Regions from separate parts of the Oceanisphaera sp. IT1-181 genome, predicted to be linked through region 3. Evidence: riboswitches for the same ligand, from Rfam matches in the RefSeq annotation. Region 3 holds a riboswitch; each other region holds the start of a gene.
The links. Region 3 has a riboswitch for thiamine pyrophosphate ahead of R0134_RS15685 (3-oxoacyl-ACP reductase). Riboswitches for the same ligand answer to the same signal wherever they lie in the genome.
Positions count from the first base shown of each region.

Region 1: linked by a shared signal. The riboswitch ahead of R0134_RS10955 (TonB-dependent receptor) and the one ahead of R0134_RS15685 (3-oxoacyl-ACP reductase) in region 3 are both predicted to bind thiamine pyrophosphate.
Region 2: linked by a shared signal. The riboswitch ahead of thiD (bifunctional hydroxymethylpyrimidine kinase/phosphomethylpyrimidine kinase) and the one ahead of R0134_RS15685 (3-oxoacyl-ACP reductase) in region 3 are both predicted to bind thiamine pyrophosphate.

Region 1 is NZ_CP136856.1:2,453,436-2,460,198, reverse strand. It holds gene R0134_RS10955 (TonB-dependent receptor) at 1-1,551, opposite strand, end outside; TPP riboswitch at 1,632-1,736, opposite strand; gene R0134_RS10950 (NAD(P)/FAD-dependent oxidoreductase) at 1,939-3,147, opposite strand; gene R0134_RS10945 (cytosine permease) at 3,648-4,970, opposite strand; gene R0134_RS10940 (protein disulfide oxidoreductase) at 5,497-6,000, opposite strand; gene R0134_RS10935 (protein-disulfide reductase DsbD family protein) at 5,997-6,763, opposite strand, start outside.
Region 2 is NZ_CP136856.1:3,423,577-3,430,339, forward strand. It holds gene R0134_RS15225 (putative monovalent cation/H+ antiporter subunit A) at 1-551, opposite strand, end outside; gene thiD (bifunctional hydroxymethylpyrimidine kinase/phosphomethylpyrimidine kinase) at 839-1,729, opposite strand; TPP riboswitch at 1,769-1,880, opposite strand; gene polA (DNA polymerase I) at 2,028-4,766, opposite strand; gene elbB (isoprenoid biosynthesis glyoxalase ElbB) at 5,128-5,775, shown strand; gene R0134_RS15245 (hypothetical protein) at 6,340-6,763, shown strand, end outside.
Region 3 is NZ_CP136856.1:3,528,963-3,535,725, forward strand. It holds gene pyrC (dihydroorotase) at 199-1,242, opposite strand; TPP riboswitch at 1,433-1,535, shown strand; gene R0134_RS15685 (3-oxoacyl-ACP reductase) at 1,590-2,393, shown strand; gene R0134_RS15690 (LLM class flavin-dependent oxidoreductase) at 2,393-3,712, shown strand; gene R0134_RS15695 (type 1 glutamine amidotransferase domain-containing protein) at 3,887-4,570, shown strand; gene R0134_RS15700 (hypothetical protein) at 4,966-6,763, opposite strand, start outside.

The DNA.
Region 1 (6,763 bases), 1.1 Mb from region 3:
GCCATTAATTTGCGCGTCGTCTCTTTGCTGAAAGAACACCGCCACTTGGGTGTGTAAGCTGTCGTCTAACAAGTTATGTTTGGCACCTAACTCGTAGTTCCACAGGGTTTCGGAATCAAAATTGCGCAGTGTGTCAGGCAACTTGCCGTTAGAGTTATAGCCGCCCACCTTGTAGCCACGAGCGATCAAGCCATAGAGCATTTGGGTCTCGCTGGTTTGGTATTCCAGCGCCATGCGCCCACCCCATAATAGTTCGGTGGGCTTGCTGCGGTTGCCGTCACTGTCGCTATAGAGGGTATTATCTTCTTCTAAGCGCAGGCCGTTGATCCAGGTAAGCTTGTCGGTCAGCCCGGTGGAGAGTTCGCCGTAACCCGCATAGCGGTTCGCGTCATACTCACTGGTAAAGGTGCTCGGCAGATAGGTGTAATCGCGGGTTAAATCTGAGCTGCGATGAAAATAATATAGGCCGCCGGTCCAGTCGGTGCTGTCGTTAAATAGCCGAGACTCTTCGGTGGAAATAAAGCGCACATCGACGGTGGCACCGCGCTCGTCCCTTTGGTAATTATCGGTGGCGCTGTAGGTGTCAGGGTGTAGGCTTGGATAGGTCCAGTCTACGTCAAAACCATATTCTAGATCGCTCTTATTGACGCTGATGGATGTTTCCTGAATAAAGTTCTCATTGCCATACCAAGTCGTTTTACCCGACAGTGCCAGCGTTTCTTGGCGGTCGTGGCCTGGGTTATCCGATAAGGTATGGCGGGTATTATCCAGAGAAAAGGCGTCATAACCGTTATCAACATTGGCGTAAAAGGCGGTGAGGTCTAAGTCCAAATCTTCACTGACGGCAATGCGAAACTTAGTGCGCAGCAGGGTTTCATCAATATTGTTAGTGTCGTCGCGATTTAGGTAATCGTTTTTCACAAAACCATCGCTGGTATTGCGCTGGGCGGCAACGCGATAGGAGACATTGTCGCTAATAGGCCCGCCTACGGCCGCCGCTAAGTTCTGGGTGTTGTACTCAGCCACCGTCAGTTCCACATCACCTGTTAAGGTGTCGGTAGGCTCATTGGCGCTAATGTTGATTAGGCCAGCCAAGGCGTTGGCGCCATACAAACTACTTTGTGGGCCACGCAGCACTTCTACCTGTTTAGTGTCCAGCAAGGTGGCACCTAAGGTCATGGCGCTCATGTCTATGCCATCGACCAACACACCTACCGAAGGATTAACTGCACCAATAAACTGGCTGCGCTCGCCCACACCGCGGATCTGGTAATATTTGCCGCGCGAGGCACCGGCGCTCAAGTTTACGTTAGGCGTTTGCGCCAATACGTCTTCAAGATGATTGTTGCCGGGCTTATTGAGCTCAGCTTCATCAATCACGCTTACGCTGGCCGCAGTTTCTTGCAGGCTGTCATCACGAAAGCTGGACGTAACGGTGGTGGTGTCTAGGGTATAAACCTCAGCCGCGACTGCATAAGTCGGTAACGCGGCCATTAGGCCTAAAGCCACGGCTGAAGATACCGCTGAGGGTAAAAAAGGTAATTTTGGCATTTCAAGTCTCCGCATAGATCTATAGGTTATAGATACGAAAACCGGGTAACGACGAGAGCAGGCAGGTGAGAGCAGAGCAAAGCGTTGCGGCTTCCTATTCCTACGCCGGTATTAGCCGGATCAGGTTCAAAGGGTTCGCGTCTGCGCATCTCAGGCAATCGTAACTGCCACCCCTTAGGATATGACTTATGGTTATAAGTCAGTCTGCATTATACCTATTTAGGCATTAAGGTCGAGATTTATACAGCAAAGCTGTTGTTCCTCTGCGACGGGGCCTTAACAAAAGGGGCCTCAACAAAAAAGCCGCGCTCTAGTGAGCGCGGCTGGTGACTGAATTCATCTTTCTGTATCAGCTTTATTTAGGTGCCTGTTTGTTTTCAGCATTTGTTACTTTAAACAACGCCCTCTAGGTTCATCGCTCTCATGCAGCACCACATCCGAGTGCAGAAATTGCGCCGCGTCTGCTGAATCCGTCACTTTAGTGGCGCTGCGCTCTAGCATCTCAGCTTCAAACTCGCCTAACACGCGGTTGCGAATGCCTGCATCGCGCCAGTTCGATTGTGGCCGGCAGCTTCTGACAATAATGCGTGCCAGTGATAATGCATCGAGCAACGCTTGGTTAGCGCCTTGCCCTTTAAACGGGCTCATGGGGTGCGCCGCATCGCCAAGCAATGTAATGGGACCTGCGCTTGCCAATAATTCTGGCGTGAGTAAGGCGCGGTCATACACCGGATAGCCAGAAATTTGTGCATCCTGAGTGGCTGCCAAAATCTGCGGAATGGGCGAGTGCCACTGGGTGCGCTTGCAGGCTTCTGCCTTTAGCGCTGCAGTGCCTTGGGCACTCAAGGCTCTAGCTTCGTTTTCTGCCATAGGAAAGCTTAATTGCCACATCACAGAATCGGCGTCGTAGGGCATGATATAAATACGCTCATGGCCATTGGCGGTTTGAAATACCGTAGCAGAGTCCAGTAAATCACTGTCTACGCCTTCAAGCGCACTTAATGGGCAGATCCCTAAGATCACCATGCAATCCAAATAACGCAGGGAGCTTATGTCGTGCCCCAAAGCTAAGTGGCGAACGACACTTCTAATACCATCGGCACCCACCACCAAGTCCGCTTTGGCGCTTTGTATTTGTCCGTTCACCTCAAAGCTCAGCTCAACGCCTTTATCAGTCTCTTTAAAGTCGACCAACTGATGGCCCCATTTTACGCAGCTGTGTGTATTTGGGAGTTCATTCAGGTGGGCACCCAATTGTTCCAGCAGCGCTAAGCGCAAAGACTGACGGGCGATATGCACGTTAGTGCGCTTAGGCGCAGAAGTGCTATCTGAGTGCAGCCACTTTCTCATGCCCCATTCGCCAAGCACTTTGCCGTCAGTGGTGTGTACCACATGGCGAGTAGACACCACGCCCTTATCGAGAGAGAAAATACCTAAGCCTTCGATGGCTTTGCTCGCTTGTTGCAAGGTGAGGCCATAACCCTGAGAGCGAGCTTCAAAGCCACTATCGCGCTCATAAAGGGTGAACGGAATGCCACGGTGTAAACAGGCCACCGCCAATGCTACGCCGCCAATGCCGCCTCCAATGATCGCCACAGTTGGATAGTTTTCTGTATCGGCTACCGGTGGGGTAAGAGCCGCGATCAGTCCAGATCCGCCACAGTTTGGGCATGAAGATAAGTGTGCTTTAGGGAGAGCAGGAGCCGTGCCGCCGTTCTTTTCAAACTGCGCTAGCGCTGCCTGATAGCTGAGCTTCACTTTCTTGCGGATCTTCTGACTGATCCGGCCGCGCCCCTGACACTTAGGACAAGGCGCCCAGCTGGCTGCTGCAGAACTCTCTACTTCATTCTCTGTTTCGATAGGTAACTTGATGGGTTGGCCCTCATAAGAAAAGCTTAAGCAAACTCTAATTGCGCTGGCGATTATAAGGCAGTAGCGACCACTTTCATTGCTTTAAAGCATGGTTTTGTTTTGTGCTCTGAGAAGATTTTTTCATTCGTCTTAATGGTACTGGCGATGTCAGTTTGGCAGACCATAGACTCCAATAACAAAAAAGGCCCCCAAAGGGGGCCAAAGGTACAACTAACGCTAAAGACTCAGGATTTTGCGGGAACTGCAGCGACACCGGCAGGACGGACAATGGGTTTCATTATCACGTAATAGCCCAACACGCTCACTACCAGCCCGACAAAGAACGCATAGTCGATGAGCACTAGGCTGCAGACGAAGGACAGACCGTAGACCAAGAAGGCCCGCAGGTTGTAATTGTTCTGATAAACGAAGGGTCCCAGAGGGTTATAAAAGTCGTCCACGTTTAACTGACCACGGCGCAACAGATAGAAGTCGGTCAGCATGATACCCGCTACCGGACCCAGCAAACCGGAAGTAATAACGCTGAACCACAGCAGGTTATCGGCAAACACCCAAGGCATCATCAGCAGGCCGATGGCACCGGAGATGGACACACCCTGGCCAAAAGTCAGTCTGGGGAAGACGTTCATCAGGATAAGAGCGGACGGCATCAGGTTGGCCACTGTGTTGGTGGACCACTGGGCAAAGGCGATGGTGATCATGCTCAGGATCAACACGATTGGCGAATTCATGGAGTTCAGTACGATTTCGATCGGGTCCCAAGTGCCGGTGAGGATACCGCCAATCATGCCCACCATCAGAATACCGGAGCCAATCACGATAAGGCCGGAGATCTGGGCGAAAAAGGGCTTGCGGTTACGGATAAAGAAATTCTTGCTGCTGTGGTCGCGAGAGCGCTCCAGCTTACGGGTCATATCCGGGCTGTTCAGACCCATGGTGATCCAGATGCCTGCGATAGCCATTACCGCGAACCAGAAAGATCCATCATTCAGCGAAGGTGCGGCCAGCACGTCACCGATGGTGGCGTTATTGTTATCCAGCAACCAGAAGGTAACCAGACCGATCAGTATGGTCAGCGCCGGAATGGCGACCCAGTCGAACTTGGCCATGGCTTTCATGCCATAGATGGCATTGACTACCTGCAGTACCCCGAAGATCAGGATAAGAATGGTGGTGTTGCTATAGCCTATCCACAACTCCAGTACCTTGCCAATGGCAACGGCCGCCACCCAAGTCTGAAAGCCAAACCAGAAACAGGCAGGAATGGCGCGAAAGGCTGCAGGGATCTTGGCGCCCTGATAACCGAAGCAACTACGGATATAAACGGTGAAGGGAATACCGTAACGCAGTCCAATATCACCAGCCAGAATCAGAATGGTCGTCACAATGGCATAGGCGGCCAGAATCGCACCTATGATAGTCCAAGGAGACAATCCAGGATACAACTGGGCCCCCATGGTGAAGGCTCCCATGTTGATGGTCATGCCCGCCCAGAGCATGGTGAAGTCCCAAATATTGATATCCCGGTCCTTATCCGTGGATGGCATTAGCTCGGGATTGTTCATTTTATGCACAGTCATGGATTACATCTTCCTATTGGTGTTCCGCGACAATTGTTATCAACCCTTATGGGGGGTTGACATGATTGTCATGAAAAGACTCATTTAAAACAAAACCTACAGTTCATGTGAACAAATGTAACATGCCAGAGTTAACAATCTACATATTATTGTTAACAATACTGGGCGGTGCGATCTGTGTCACATAAAGGCTTTCGTGCAACTACCTTGATGTGGATAAAATCAGCATTAATTAGCTTAATTAAGTTCATTAGTAGCATACGAAAAATGGAGTCATGAGTATTAGAAGGGCACGGAAGATGTACGCTAGGCAAGTCAATACCTGCTCAGATAGAAAGGATGTATGTCGGTTGGGCGGGGTGATGCTAGTAGGAGATGGTGCAGTTTTAGCTATTCATAACATTATCACGCTACCTTCAGAAAAAGCCGCACTCTAATGAGCACGGCTTTCTATTTGCGCTTTAATTTTTAGTGTGTGTCTTCAGCTCGTGGCTTAATTCAATACATGGGCCACCCATAAGCGAGCATACATTCCGGGAAGAGTAGTGATGCCGGCGGTGGCGTAACGCAGCTCGCCTTTGTAAGCGACCATTAGCGTGGGCGTGACTCTAATGCCCAGCGTTTGGCCTAAGTGATTATCTGTATCGTTAACCACGGAAAAGTCATAACCCTTTTCCCGTACATAGCCGCTTACCTTGCGATCATGGCCGGAAGACAGCGCTATGCTGACGACCGGTGCGCCCACCATATCCACCATGGGTGAAACGATACGGCATACCCCGCACCAGCTGGCCCATACGTAGACTAATACTGGCTGCTTAGCGCTCATGGCGCCTAAGTCAATTTCATCACCAGATAATGTGGTCATGGTGCCAAGGGCTGCCACTTCTGTGGGTAAGTCTTGGCTGCGCCATACATCTACTGCGGTGACTATCACCATTAATAGCAGCAAGTAAGCGATGGCTTTACCGATGCGACCTAATAATGAACGTTTCATTGTTTCGCCTCATCCAAGGCACTGATCACCTTGTTGGTGGTGAGCAAGACTTCTAGAGCCTTACCTTGCGGCAGGCCGGGGCCAAACACTTGGTTAAACGGAATACCGGCTCTTTGGTTGGCATGCAAATAATCGGTAATGGCACTGTTTGGCCGTGTCCAATCACCGCGCATTAACACTATGTCGTCTGCTTGCAGTGCGGAGTACACAGGGTCACGCAGCGTGACGCCGATTTTGTTGGCTTGGCAAGTAATACACCAGTCTGCGGTCACATCTACAAACACCCGCTTGCCGGCGGCGACCTCTTCCGCAATACGGCTGGCATCTAACGGTTGCCAGTTTAGGTTGTCTTCAATGGGGCTCACCCAATGAGACTGGGTAAACATAGCGCCCACACCGGCCACGGCGCCGAGTAATAACATACCCGCTAAGCCGAACATTAAACCGCGCGCGCCGTATTGTCGGATCAAAGACCAGATTGGCAGCACTATCAGTAATGCGGCCAACGCCCAAGTGATGCCCGCGCCTAAGGTGTAGCTGAGTAATGACAATAACCACAAACTGGTGGCCAGCAACATAAGGCCAAACAGCCATTTTACCTTTTCCATCCAAAGCCCAGGTTTAGGCAGTGCACGGATAACACTGGGGAATAACGCCAGTAACAACCACGGCAAGGCCATGCCTAACCCTAAGCCGGTAAAGATGGCCACTAACACCACCGGTGATGAGGCCAAGGCCACCGCCACGGCCGTGCCCAAGAAGG
Region 2 (6,763 bases), 110 kb from region 3:
CCGCCTATATGGCCCAGTAAAATCAAGCCGGTCATCAAGGCAAGACCACCCGCCACGGTAATAAAAAAGCCCTGCAAGGCGGCCTTGCGGGCTTTTTCTTGTTCGTGATTAAAGCCGATCAGCAAATAGGAGGTAAAGCTGGTCAGCTCCCAAAATACAAACATGGCAATCAAGTTGCTGGATAATACCAAGCCCAACATCGCCGCCATAAAGGCCAGCAAATACATCAATAACTTATGAATATCTCGGTGGCCTTGTAGATAACGGCCCGCATAAATAAAGATAAAAGTACCAATGCCGGTGATCAGCAAGGCAAACATCAGGCTTAGGCCATCGACCATTAAGCTCAGATTAATATTGAGACTGGGTATCCAAGAATAATGATAATGCAGCGTTTCGCCTGCGGTCACCGCCGGCCAAAACGTTAAAAAATAGCCAAACAATGCCGCCGGCAGTACCGACAGGCACCAACCAATCTTCGCGCCCATAATGCGAGACAGTTGTGGCACCAGAAAGGCTAAAATAAAGCCCGATAAAATGGCAACAAGCATAGGAAAATGCCTCCTTTCCTTGCCTGTTCAGGCAATAGAATAAGCTAAAAATAGGGAAGAGATAACACTGGGCAGAGGCTATAGTTAGAAGCTATTTCGATTATTTATCAATAAGCTTATCAATCAGTTAATCGATTATTTTTATATTATTATGGCGATCGATACTACAAGTCGACCTAGTAAAACGCAAGCAGGCCACAGTTTTTTCGCCCGCTTGATAACGTTAATTGAGAGATTGATCTAAGTATTCACCAACTCTATATGCAATAGCGATTCCAATATTTTATTTATGGTACAAGTCGGGTCGGGCCTATTTTGGTAGCGAAAAAATGCTCCACCGGACCTCGGCCTTGGCCGATACGCACTAAACTGCCAGCCAAAATCGCCTGATCGATATAGTGCTTAGCCCGCTCTACGGCTTCTTCTAAGCTAAAACCTTGACCTAAATAACTGGCCAGCGCCGCCGATAAAGTACAGCCAGTGCCGTGGGTATTCGCCGTCATAATGCGCGGCGTATCGAAGCAGCGCACTTGACCACCCATTAATAACCAGTCTGGGCTACGCGCTTCTTGTTGCAAGAAGCCGCCTTTGATTAATACCGCCTTACAATCCAACTGCTGTAAACCGGCAAATAAGGCTTCTACGTCAGACAAATACTCAGGAATCGCCACCCCCAATAAAGCCGCCGCTTCCGGTAAGTTAGGCGTGATCACATCCGCCAACGGCAGCAACTCGGTGCGCAAGCAATGCACCGCATCGTCCGCCAGCAACATGTCGCCATTGGCGGTCACCATCACAGGATCCACCACTAAATGCTGGGGCTGATAACGGCGCAACGCCGCCGCTACTGTGCGAATGGTTTCGCTATCACCGAGCATGCCTACTTTCACCGAAGTAATGGCCAAATCGCTGAATACCGCGTCTAATTGCGCTTGGATCATGGCTTGCGGCGTTGGGTGTACTGCGGTCACGCCTTGAGTATTTTGTGCAGTGAGGGCCGTTATCACAGAGCAGGCGTAACCGCCGGTGGCAGAAATGGCTTTAATATCCGCTTGAATACCCGCGCCACCGCTGCTGTCTGAGCCGGCAATGGTGAGGACTATTGGTTTTTGGTGATGTGGCTTTTGGTGATGAGGTTTTTGCTTATTTGCTGCATTAGCAGAGAACTGAGTGGACATTTATTAAGCTCCTTCGGGCGAAGGACTTGCAGGTAAAGTGGCACTTACCCGTTAGTTTCCTACGCCAGCATTAACTGGATCAGGTACAGCGGGTCCGGCATCTACCGTCTCAGCACTTAGGTTTTTGACCAAGGCTCCCCGACTAACAATGGTTGGATAATAGCGACCTACACCTTGAAAAGAAAGCCGTACGCTTTACGCCATACGCGGTAAGTCATACATAAAGAAACACCGAACCAACCGGCTCGGTGCTTTGTTGTTAACGTAACGCGTATAACGTACGGCGTGCAGCTGTCAGTTAATGCGCTTGATCCCAGTTATCGCCGTCGCCGGCTTCAACCAGTAATGGCACATCAATACTGGCCGCATGCTCCATGAGATCGCAGATCTGCTGTTTAAACTCTTCGACTTTATCTTCACGAATTTCAAACACCAACTCATCGTGTACTTGCATCAGCATGCGCACTTCACCGTCGGCTTGGCTCTTTAACCAAGCCGCGACCTTGATCATGGCTTTCTTGATGATATCGGCGGCGGTTCCCTGCATTGGCGCGTTGATCGCGGCACGTTCGGCGCCTTTACGGCGCGCACCGTTTTTAGCGTTGATCTCAGGCAAATATAAGCGACGACCAAACAAAGTCTCCACGTAGCCTTTATCTGCGGCCAGAGCGCGGGTGTCTTCCATGTATTTGAGCACGCCTGGGTAGCGCTCAAAGTAAATATCCATATAAGCCTGAGACTCATGGCGCGCAATACCTAACTGGCGAGACAAACCAAAGGCACTCATGCCATAAATCAAACCAAAGTTAATGGCCTTGGCCCGACGACGCTGCTCGGTAGTTACGCTGTCGAGCGCCACGCCAAACACTTCCGCCGCGGTGGCCTTGTGGATATCCAAGCCTTGGCCGAAGGCATCGAGCAGGCCTTTATCTTTGGAGAGGTGCGCCATGATGCGCAGTTCAATTTGCGAGTAATCCGCCGCCACCAACTTATAGCCTGGCTCGGCAATAAAAGCTTGGCGAATGCGCCGCCCTTCGGTCGTACGAATCGGAATATTTTGTAAGTTAGGATCCGAGGACGACAAGCGACCAGTCGCCGCATTGGCCTGATGATAGGAGGTATGAATGCGCCCACTGTGCTGATTCACCATCAATGGCAGCTTGTCCGTGTAAGTGGACTTGAGCTTGCTTAAGCCACGATATTCCATCAATAACTTAGGCAGCGGATAATCCAGCGCCAGCTCTTGCAGCACTTCTTCTGCCGTTGAAGGCGCGCCCTTAGGCGTCTTTTTCAAAATCGGCAGTGCCAGCTTGGTAAACAGGATTTCACCCAACTGCTTAGGCGAGCTTAAGTTAAAGGGTTCGCCCGCTAATTCATGAGCTTGTAGCTCTAGTTCTTTCAGACGCTTGGCAATTTCATCGCTTTGGATGGCCAGCAGCTTGCTGTCTATCTTAACGCCTGTGTACTCCATCTCAGCCAAAATCGGCACTAATGGCATTTCAATGTCGGTAAATACGCTTTGCAGCTCAGGCTCGGCGGCCAGTTGTTCGGCTAAATGATGGTGCAAGCGCAGCGTTATGTCTGCGTCTTCTGCCGCATAAAATGCCGCTTCTTCTAAGGGAATTTGATTAAACGTCAGCTGCTTAGCACCCTTGCCGGCAATGGCCTCAAAGGGCGTGGTGGCGTGATTTAAGAAGAAATTAGCCATGCTGTCCATGTCGTGACGCGTTTGTACCGAGTTCAGTACATAAGACTCCAACATGGTATCCAGCCCAATGCCACGCATCTGAATATCGTGATTTTTCAATACATTGGCATCGTACTTTAAATTCTGACCCAATTTAATCGGCAGCTCGGCTTCTAGCAGCGGCTTTAACGCCGCCAATACCACGGCTTCACTCAACTGCTCCGGCGCATCTAAATAATCATGGCCAAAGGGCACATAGGCCGCCTCTCCCGCCTCTACGGAAAACGACATGCCCACTATTCGTGCGTCGCGATAATTTAGGCTGGTGGTTTCGGTATCAAAGGCAAAATACGGTGCCTTGGCCAAGCGCCCTACCCAGTCTTGCAACTCGGCTTCGGTCAGAATGGTCTGATAATTCACGTCCATGGCCGGTGCCGCAGGCTTGGCGGATACCGCGGCAAGCTCTGGATCCAACTCGGCTAACAAATTACGAAATTCATATTCTTGATATAGCGCTTTTAGTGCTTCGGTATCCGGCGGGGTTTGCAGCAACTCGGCGGGGCCACAATGCAACTCCACATCGGTTTTAATGGTGGCCAAGGTATAAGATAAGTCCAAGATCTCTTTATGTTCGACAAACTTAGCGGCAAAGCTCTTAGATCCACGAAAGCCCAAATCCGCCACTTTATCGAGCTGAGCTGCAATCTGTTCAATCGAGCCCAAGCCCTGCAACAAGGCCAGCGCGGTTTTTTCACCTACGCCCGGCATGCCCGGAATGTTATCCACTTTATCGCCCACTAGCGCCAGCAGATCTATGATCAGCTCTGGCGGCACGCCAAACTTCTCGATCACACCATTGCGGTCCATAAACTCATTTTTCATGGTGTCCATTAACAGCACATGATCGGTGACCAACTGCGCCATGTCTTTATCGCCGGTGCTGATCACCACATCTAATTGCTGCTCGGTGGCTTGGCGCGCCAGCGTGCCGATCACGTCATCCGCTTCTACGCCAGACTCAATCAATAGCGGCAAGCCCATGGCTTTAATAATGTTGTGAATTGGTTCTATTTGGCTACGTAGATCGTCGGGCATGGAGGGCCGCTGTGCCTTATATTCCGAGTACAGATCGTCACGAAAGGTCTTACCTTTGGCATCAAACACCACTGTCACTTGCGAGTCGGGAAACTGCTTGTGCAGGCTGCGCAGCATATTAGTGACCACGCGAACTGCCCCACTGGGGCGGCCGTCACTGGTACGTAGATCCGCCTTTAAAGAGGCAAAATAGGCACGATAAAGATAAGAAGATCCATCAACTAGGATCAGAGGTTTACTGGGTAAGGCAGCCATGGTGTCGTTCTCGTTAATGCGTTACCTATTAGCATGCCACAGCCAGGCTGTTGACACCACGGCGAGCACTTTCTAGCCTGTGGATAAGTCTGTGCAAAGGCGATCTACACAAGATCTAGTCAAAAAACATTAGATCTTACTTATCAGACACTTAGAGAAAAATACTTGATCTGGCATTAAGATCTTGCAATGTGGAAATCTCTTTAGATGGCCTTGTGAATTATATGTAAGAGGTGAGGCGTAAATGGTGAGGTGCAAGATGATAAACATACTCAAACCTGCAAACTCAGTGTTTTACTGTTAGCTTTAGCCCTTCACTCTTTACACTTCTCTCCTCACGTTCACTTACAAGGAATAAGGTATGAAAAAAGTTGCCATTATTTTAAGCGGCTGCGGCGTGAATGACGGTTCTGAAATTCATGAAGCCGTGCTCTGCTTATTACACCTCACCAAACAGGGCGCGAGCTATCAATGCTTTGCGCCCGATAAACCCCAAGAGACTACCAATCATCTCACGGGAACATTAGACGCTGGCCAACAGCGCAATGTACTAACCGAAGCGGCGCGCATTGCTCGGGGCGAGATTAAACCGCTCACCGAGCTCAATGTGAGCGATTTTGATGCACTGCTGTTACCTGGCGGTTTTGGCGTGGCGAAAAACTTAAGTGACTTTGCCAGTCAAGGCACAGACATGCAGCTCGATGCCCAAGTGCAGGCGGCCTGCAAGTCGTTTGCCAGTGCCCGCAAACCCGCAGGCTACTGTTGCATAGCGCCCATCTTGATCCCGCGCGTTTATCCAGCTGGCGTGAAAGGCACTATCGGCACAGACACGGGCACCGCCGATGCTTTTATCGCCATGGGCGGCGAGCACATCGGCTGTGCGGTGACGGACGTAGTAGAGGATGCCCGTTATCAGGTGATCTCGACCCCCGCCTACATGCTAGCCAAAAACATTGCCGAGGCGGATATTGGTATCGGCAAACTAGTGAAACGCTTATTGGAGATGTAAGAGCAGCGCCCAGCACTAGGCGCCTAGCTAAGTTCAAAAGACTAGAAATGTTTTTGCCACGGAAGAACACGGAATCCACGGAAAAATTAAGATGATATAAACTCGACAAGTAATAAGATCCTATTATGGTAAGACCTCCCTTTCTTATGGCTTGGGGTGGCTCTTACCATAAAAATCACTTTCAGATCTGATCTCTATTTTTCCGTGTTCTTCCGTGGATTCCGTGGCGAAGAAGTCTCAATCGCATAAAAAAGGCCAGCATAAGCTGGCCTAAAAAACTCTGGAAGCAATGTGAGCAATGTGAGCAATGTCGTGCCTTCAAAAACTTATCTCCGCTTACCGCATAACTTAACCATAACTTAACCATAACTTAACGTCGCGGGGAACCACTCCTCGAAAGCAAAGTAACGATAACTATTATCATTACTGTTTGCAACTATCATTTACACTTTTTTCAATCCTGCTCGCCAGCGTCCCTAGCCGGTGCGGCTACTAGTTATGTCTCTACTACAATAAACAACACTGCTTTAGCTGAGATCTAGAGCTTATTGAGGAGGGAACCTTATGACTAAGCGCTGGCTATGGATAAGTTTATTAATGCCCAACCTACTGCTGGCAGGACAGCTGTTGGCCGCAGAGTCGAATACCGCGACTAAAGAAGCGATTGAAGCCGCTCATGAAGCAGAAAACGAAATTAAACAGGCAATCACAGCCGCCGCCGAGGCTTATCAAGCAGGCGAGCTGTCCCAGGCGGTGACGCAATTAGATTATTCCGCCACCTTAATCCGCCAACTACAAGCGGTTGAGCTGGGTAAGTTATTTCCTGAGCCTTTACCCGGCTGGCAAGCAGATAAGGTAGACAGCCAAGCGGGAGCCGCAGGGCTTTTTGGCGGTGGTATTAATGCCTCACGCAATTATCACAAAGGCGACCATCGTCTAGAGATAAGTATCATGAAAGACTCGCCGCTGCTGCAAACCATGGGCATGC
Region 3 (6,763 bases):
TTTAGCTGGCCGATGGCACGTAGCGGCATAAAGTGATCAAACAAGATGATATTTCCAAACCAAGCTCCTGACATACGTCAGAATGACGGCGAAAAAAAGCCCCGAGCTTGGCTCAGGGCTTTTTATCTAGGTTGGTGCTTATCGTTTTGCTGCGCAAAACCGGCCGGATAAATCGGCCTCTACGGTATTAGCTAGGCGCTACTTCACCATCCAGCTGATGGTTTCACCGGCACGGATGGGCACCAACTCTTGACCACCTAAGGGCAGGGTGGCGGGCACAGACCAGGTCTCTTTCACCAAGGTAATGGTGTCTGAGTTGCGTGGCAGGCCGTAAAAGTCTGGGCCGTTATGGCTGGTAAAGGCTTCCAGTTTATCCAGAGCACCCGCTTCTTCAAATACTTCTGCATACAGCTCAACGGCGGCGTGCGAGGTATAAGCGCCAGCGCAACCACAGGCGGTTTCTTTATTTTGCTTAAAATGCGGCGCCGAGTCGGTACCGATAAAGAATTTCTTATTACCACTGATGGCTGCGCGCACTAACGCTTGCTGATGGGTGTTGCGCTTTAAAATCGGTAAGCAGTAATAGTGCGGACGAATGCCACCCACCAGCATGTGGTTACGGTTAAACATCAAGTGATGCGTGGTAATGGTAGCCGCTACGTTATCACCGGCTTGCTCCACAAACTTAACCGCGTGCTCGGTAGTAATGTGCTCGAGTACGATTTTCAGCTGAGGAAAATCGCGCACTACGTCGGGCAAGATAGTCTCAAGAAACACCTTCTCGCGGTCGAAAATATCCACGCTGGCGTCGGTCACTTCGCCGTGCACCAACAACAAGATGCCGGTTTCTTGCATCACATCCAACACTGAGTAAATATTCTTCACGTCAGTTACGCCGGAGTCCGAGTTGGTGGTGGCACCCGCTGGATACAACTTGCAGGCCACGATTTTACCGCTGGCTTTGGCGCGCCGGATCTCTTCTGGATCTGTCTTATCGGTGAGGTACAAGCTCATCAAAGGTTCAAACAGGCTGCCTGGTGGGCGCACTGCCGTTATCTTGTCGTAATAGGCCAGCGCCAGCTCGGTAGTAGTGGCGGGCGGCAAAAGATTAGGCATTACTAAAGCGCGGCCTAAATAACGGCTAGCATCAGCCACTGTGTCTTTGAGTTGTTCGCCATCACGCAAGTGTAAATGCCAATCATCAGGGCGGGTAATCGTCAGGCTAGTCAGTTGTGTGCTCATTGGGCGGGTTCTCCATTGCATCCAGACGGCCATTATCCACTGCCGAGCTGTTTTAACCAAATCCACATTAATGTGAGGGGTGAAGAGTAAGGTGTTAGGGGTACAACAACTGTGAGTCTGCAGACTTACGGTTAGGTTTTCCACCTCACGCTTCACGCCTCACAATTCACCCTTTTTATGCTATGGTCTAGCTTGTGACACGGGGTGTCTGGCAGCACATCTGCCTGGCTGAGATAACACCCGTCGAACCTGATCCAGTTCATACTGGCGAAGGGATGTCAGCCATTCGGCTCTCGGCAACACTGCCCATCTGCCTTCGCCTCTGACTTTTTAGAGGTAGTAAAGCCATGCAACACAACCAAACCGATCCCCAAAATCAGCACACTGCACAGCCATTCGATCAACAGTTGGTATTAGTCACCGGCGGCGCTCGCGGCTTGGGCGAGCATTTAGTGCGCGCCTTCTTGCGTGAAGGTGCCAAGGTGGTAATAAACTATTTAAACAGTGCCGAGGCCGCTCAACAGCTGGCATCCGATTACCCCGAGCAGGCGCTAGCCATACAAGCCGACGTGACCGATGCGGCAGCTGTGCAAGCTCTGTTTGCACAAGCGAAAGCCCACTTTGGTCAGCCTATTACCACGGTTATCAATAACGCCCTGCCGGCTTTCTCGTTTAATGGTGATGCCCGTGAAAATGCCGACCAATTAAGCTGGAGCAACGTACAGCAGCAGTTTGAAGGTGTGGTTAAGGGGGCGTTAAACACCACTCAAGCCGCGCTTGCCGGCATGCGTGAAGCGGGCTTTGGCCGTATCGTGAATATCGGTACTAATCTGTTCCAAAATCCAGTGGTGCCATACCACGACTACACAGCCGCTAAAGCCGCATTGCTATCGCTGACCCGCACCCTTTCTCAAGACTTAGGTCCCGACCAAATCACCGTAAACATGGTATCTGGCGGTTTGCTGCGCACTACCGATGCTTCTGCGGCCACCCCAGAGGCGGTGTTTGATTATATTGCAGCTGCCACACCGCTGCGCCGCGTTACTACACCCGCTGAATTTGCCGATGCGACTTTATTTTTTGCCTCACCTTGGTCACGCTCTGTCACCGGCCAAAACTTGGTGGTGGATGGCGGCTTGGTGAAAAACTAATGGCAGCTCAACAATTGGCAGATCAACAAGCGCAACGCATGATGCACCTGAACGTATTTTTATTTGGTTGTGGCCATCATAAGGGCGCTTGGCGCCATCCTAAATCGTCGGTAGAACGTTTAGGCGACATCAGTTTTTTCGAAGAGTTGGCGCAAACTGCCGAGCGTGGCAAGTTGGATGCGGTGTTTTTTGCCGACGGCCAATCCGCCGGTAATGTCTCCGATGGCAGCTGGTGGTTTTTAGAACCCTTAACGGCCTTGGCCGCCATGAGCCGTGCCACCGATAAAATCGGCCTGATCAGCACAGTGTCCAGTACCTTCTACACGCCGTTTCATGCGGCGCGCTATATGGCGTCCTTGGATCATATCTCTGGCGGTCGTATGGGTTGGAACGTGGTGACGTCTATGTTTGATATGGAAGCGCGTAACCATAACTACGAGGCCATGCCGGTGCACGCAGACCGCTATCGCCGCGCCGATGAGTTTGTGGATGCAGTGCTTAAACTCTGGGATTCTTGGGAAGCAGACGCACTCAGTTTTGATCGCTCGGGCCATTATGCAGATCCGACCAAGGTGAATGCCATTAACCATAACGGCGAGTTCTTCTTAGTGGATGGCCCGCTTAACGTGCCGCGCTCGCCCCAAGGACATCCGGTTATGTTTCAAGCTGGCGCCTCTGAAGAAGGCCGAGAATTAGCCGCGCGCCGCGCCGAAGGCATATATGCGGTGGCGTACGATTTGCCGGCGGCCCAAGAATATTATCGAGACATTAAGCGTCGGGTGCAGGCTGCCGGTCGTGAAGTTAATGTGCCCATTATGCCGGGCTTAGTCACTTATGTGGCGGCCACCGAAGAAGAGGCTAAAGCCAAGCAGCGCGAGCTGGATGAGCTATTGCCCGTTGATGCCTCATTGCGCCAGCTCGGTATATATACCCAACAAGATTGCATGAACTGGGAGCTGGATAAGCCAGTGCCTGAGCTGCCATCTTTAGAAGAATTTACTGGCCCTAAAGGCCGTTACAGCACTATTTTACGCATCATAGAAACCGAGCAGCCGACGGTGCGCCAGTTATTGGGTCGTTTAGCGGCCGGTGGTGGCCATTGCACTATAGTGGGCACGCCTGTGCAAATTGCCGATCAGATGGAGTTGTGGTTTAAAAATGAAGGGGCCGATGGTTTTAATCTAATGCCGCCTTCATTGCCCTATAGCCTCAATGACTTTGTGGATCAGGTGGTGCCTGAACTACAGCGCCGCGGTCTGTTTCGTCGCGATTATGAAACCGATACCTTGCGCGGCCACTTAGGCTTAGCTAAGCCGTAACTGACTGTGAGGGGAAAGGGTGTGGCGTAAAGCGCCACCCTTTACCCTCTCTTTCGGATCTATATTTTTACTCCTCACAATCGGGCCATTCCATCCTCACACCTCCGCTGCACTAAAAACCACCTATGCTAAAAAGCGTGTCTATTAACTCTTTTTTCAGCATTAGGAGCTAGCATGCATATTTTAATGGTGATGACCTCTCATGATAAATTAGGCGACAGTGGTAAGAAAACCGGCCTGTGGCTTGAAGAGTTTGCCGCGCCTTATTACGTATTTAAAGATGCGGGCGCCGATATTACCTTGGCGACGCCTCAAGGCGGCATGCCACCCATAGATCCCAACAGTGTTGAGCCCGATGCACTTACTCCCGCCACCGAGCGCTATGCTGCGGATGCCAGCGTCAAGGCGCAATTAGCGAATACCTTTGAGCTAAAAGATTTTTCTGCTTTTGAATTTGACGCGGTTTTTTACCCCGGCGGCCATGGGCCATTGTGGGATTTAGCCGAAGATCCTCATTCCATTAGCTTGATTCAAGCTATGCTTGCTGCTAATAAACCGGTGGCCGCCGTGTGCCATGCACCGGGTGTATTGCGCCATATTAATGCGGCTGATGGCTTGCCTTGGGTAAATGGCAAGCGGGTGACGGGTTTTAGTAACAGCGAAGAAGCAGCGGCAGGGCTTACGGATATAGTGCCATTTTTGGTGGAAGACATGCTTAAACAGAGTGGCGGTGAATATCATAAGGCCGACGACTGGCAGTCTTATATAGAAACGGACGGTTTGCTGATCACCGGCCAAAACCCCGCATCATCCGCCGCCACCGCCGAAGCACTATTAGCGAAACTTAACAGTACCTGATTACCCACAAAGCTCAGCCATGTTTCAGAAAACTCAGCACCAATGAATTCAATAGGTTACAGGTAGGCACCGCCTCTTCGGTGAAGAATATGAGGCTCAGTTTGGTATTTCGACCTTGTAGGGGCCCGTCTCTTCGGCGAAGAGGACTTCGGCCCGGTTTGGTGTTTGGGTTTAAATCTAAACCTCAGTAACAGCCAGCAGAGCTGGCCTGCCGAATAAATTGGGCAGCTACAAAGAACAAACCAAAATAGGGTGCGTTATGGCTGAGGTTCATACGTAATTAGGTAACAGTAAAACTTAAGTACCCGTTTAATCCCTAACGAGAGCATTGCAGGTAATAAAACGGCGGCCTAATGGCCGCCGTTTTTATGCTGTAGTTATGATGCTATTAGAAGCTACAAACGCTTATCTGGATCAGGCCTATCTTGAACAGACTTATCTGGCGCAGATTTAGCCGCTGCCTTGGCGGCTTTGTTTTTGCTTTCAAAGTTGAGATGCAACTTCACCGGTCGCCATGAACCTTGGTAAGCAAAGCAGCTCCAGCCCCAACGTAACCAACCTAACAAAGCAAACGCCAACCAGAGTGCCCAGCTGAGCATCAGCAATCGATACACCCACAGTGGCACCGATAACACCCAAGCTTGAGGTAAGTTTCCGGCACTGCGGTCTTGATACCAGCGCAGCGTATTGGCATAAGAGCCATGGCCGCTAATTTGCATATTCGGTAAGCCTAACAAGCCCTGTTGAATGGCCAAAAATAAAAAGCCTAGCGCTAATAAGCTCAGCAGCACCAAGCCAATTTGTGCCAGATTAAAGGCCGCGCCTGCCGTTTGATGTTGCCAACGACCACGCAGCCCCAGCGTCAACAGCCACGCCACTACCACTAGCGCCATCCACAGTGGCACTTGGCTTAAGCCGATGCCCAATAATAACCAGTGGTGAAAGCGCAGCGGTGTAAAGCGCACACGGCTAAGGCCAAAGGCCAGTAAGGCGATAATTAGCAGTAAACTCCAGAACAACACCGCCGGCCCCATAGGCGGGCCCGAGGCCCATAATATCCAACGATCATCACCTAGGGTGAGCTGGATATCGTTATTGACGCTGGCGCTATTCAGCACAATGTTGGGCGTGCTAAACACGGTGGCAATGCCAGGCTGTTGGCGCCAGTTAATCTGTATCTGTTGCGCGCCGGGTGTTAACGGGAGCAGCAAGCTGTGATCTGCTTGCAGGCGCAGCGCATGGCTTTTACCGTCGATAAGCACCGACTGCAGCTCAATCTGCTCGGGCAGCTGCACGCTATGCTGGCCGCCTTGGCTACTGCGCAGCTGTAATGTTAAGTCTACATCTACCGCTTTGTGTCCTGTGGCTAAGTTTAACTGGCTGCTATCTATGGTCAGGGTTTGCCCCGGCACGCCGGCTGGTCGGCTAATGTGCCAGGTTAGCGACTCACCTGGCCACGGATGCCACACCGGCAGCCAAGTATTTTGTTCGCCGTCTTGCGCGCTATTGGGTTGGCTCACCACTAAGCCACTGCTTTCTACGTGCCAAATGGCGCTGCTATCTAGGCGCCACACTTCACTCCAACGAGTAGTCTCGGCGGCGGTGAGCGTTAACTCAGCGGATTTATCTAAGCGCGATTGCCAATGAGCGCTCGTTTGATCCGCCTGTAAGGTGAGTTGCAACTTACCGTCTTTGACGGTGAGTCCATCCGTGAGCAGCGATTCGCCTTTTAACAGCGGCAGGCTCAAGATAATGGGCTGACCTAAAGGAGAAACGCGGCTTACTTGGGTGTCTACCTGCCAGTCCAGCCCTAATTGCACGGTGCGCGTAACTTGCACGAAGTCCGGTTGCGGGCCGCTCGCTAACTGAGCCGCTCCCGCTTGGGAGTCAGCCTGTGCTTGGGCGCGACTAAACTGCAGCTGACTATTAGGCACGCCATTATCATTAAGCCCGCGCACCGCCCAGCCGTTGGCCATTACTTGCACATGACGGGGCACTAACGGCAGATCCAGCTGTAATTGCTCGCCATACAAGTCACCTTGCAGCTGCAGCTGATGAATACCCTTGCTCAGCGGTACATACAAGATGCCGGCCGCATCACGGCGCAATGCTGTGGCCAGCTGCCCATCCACTAATACCGCCTTGAGCTGCCAATGAGCGTGAGCACGGGGCAAGGGGACGGCCACCGACGCT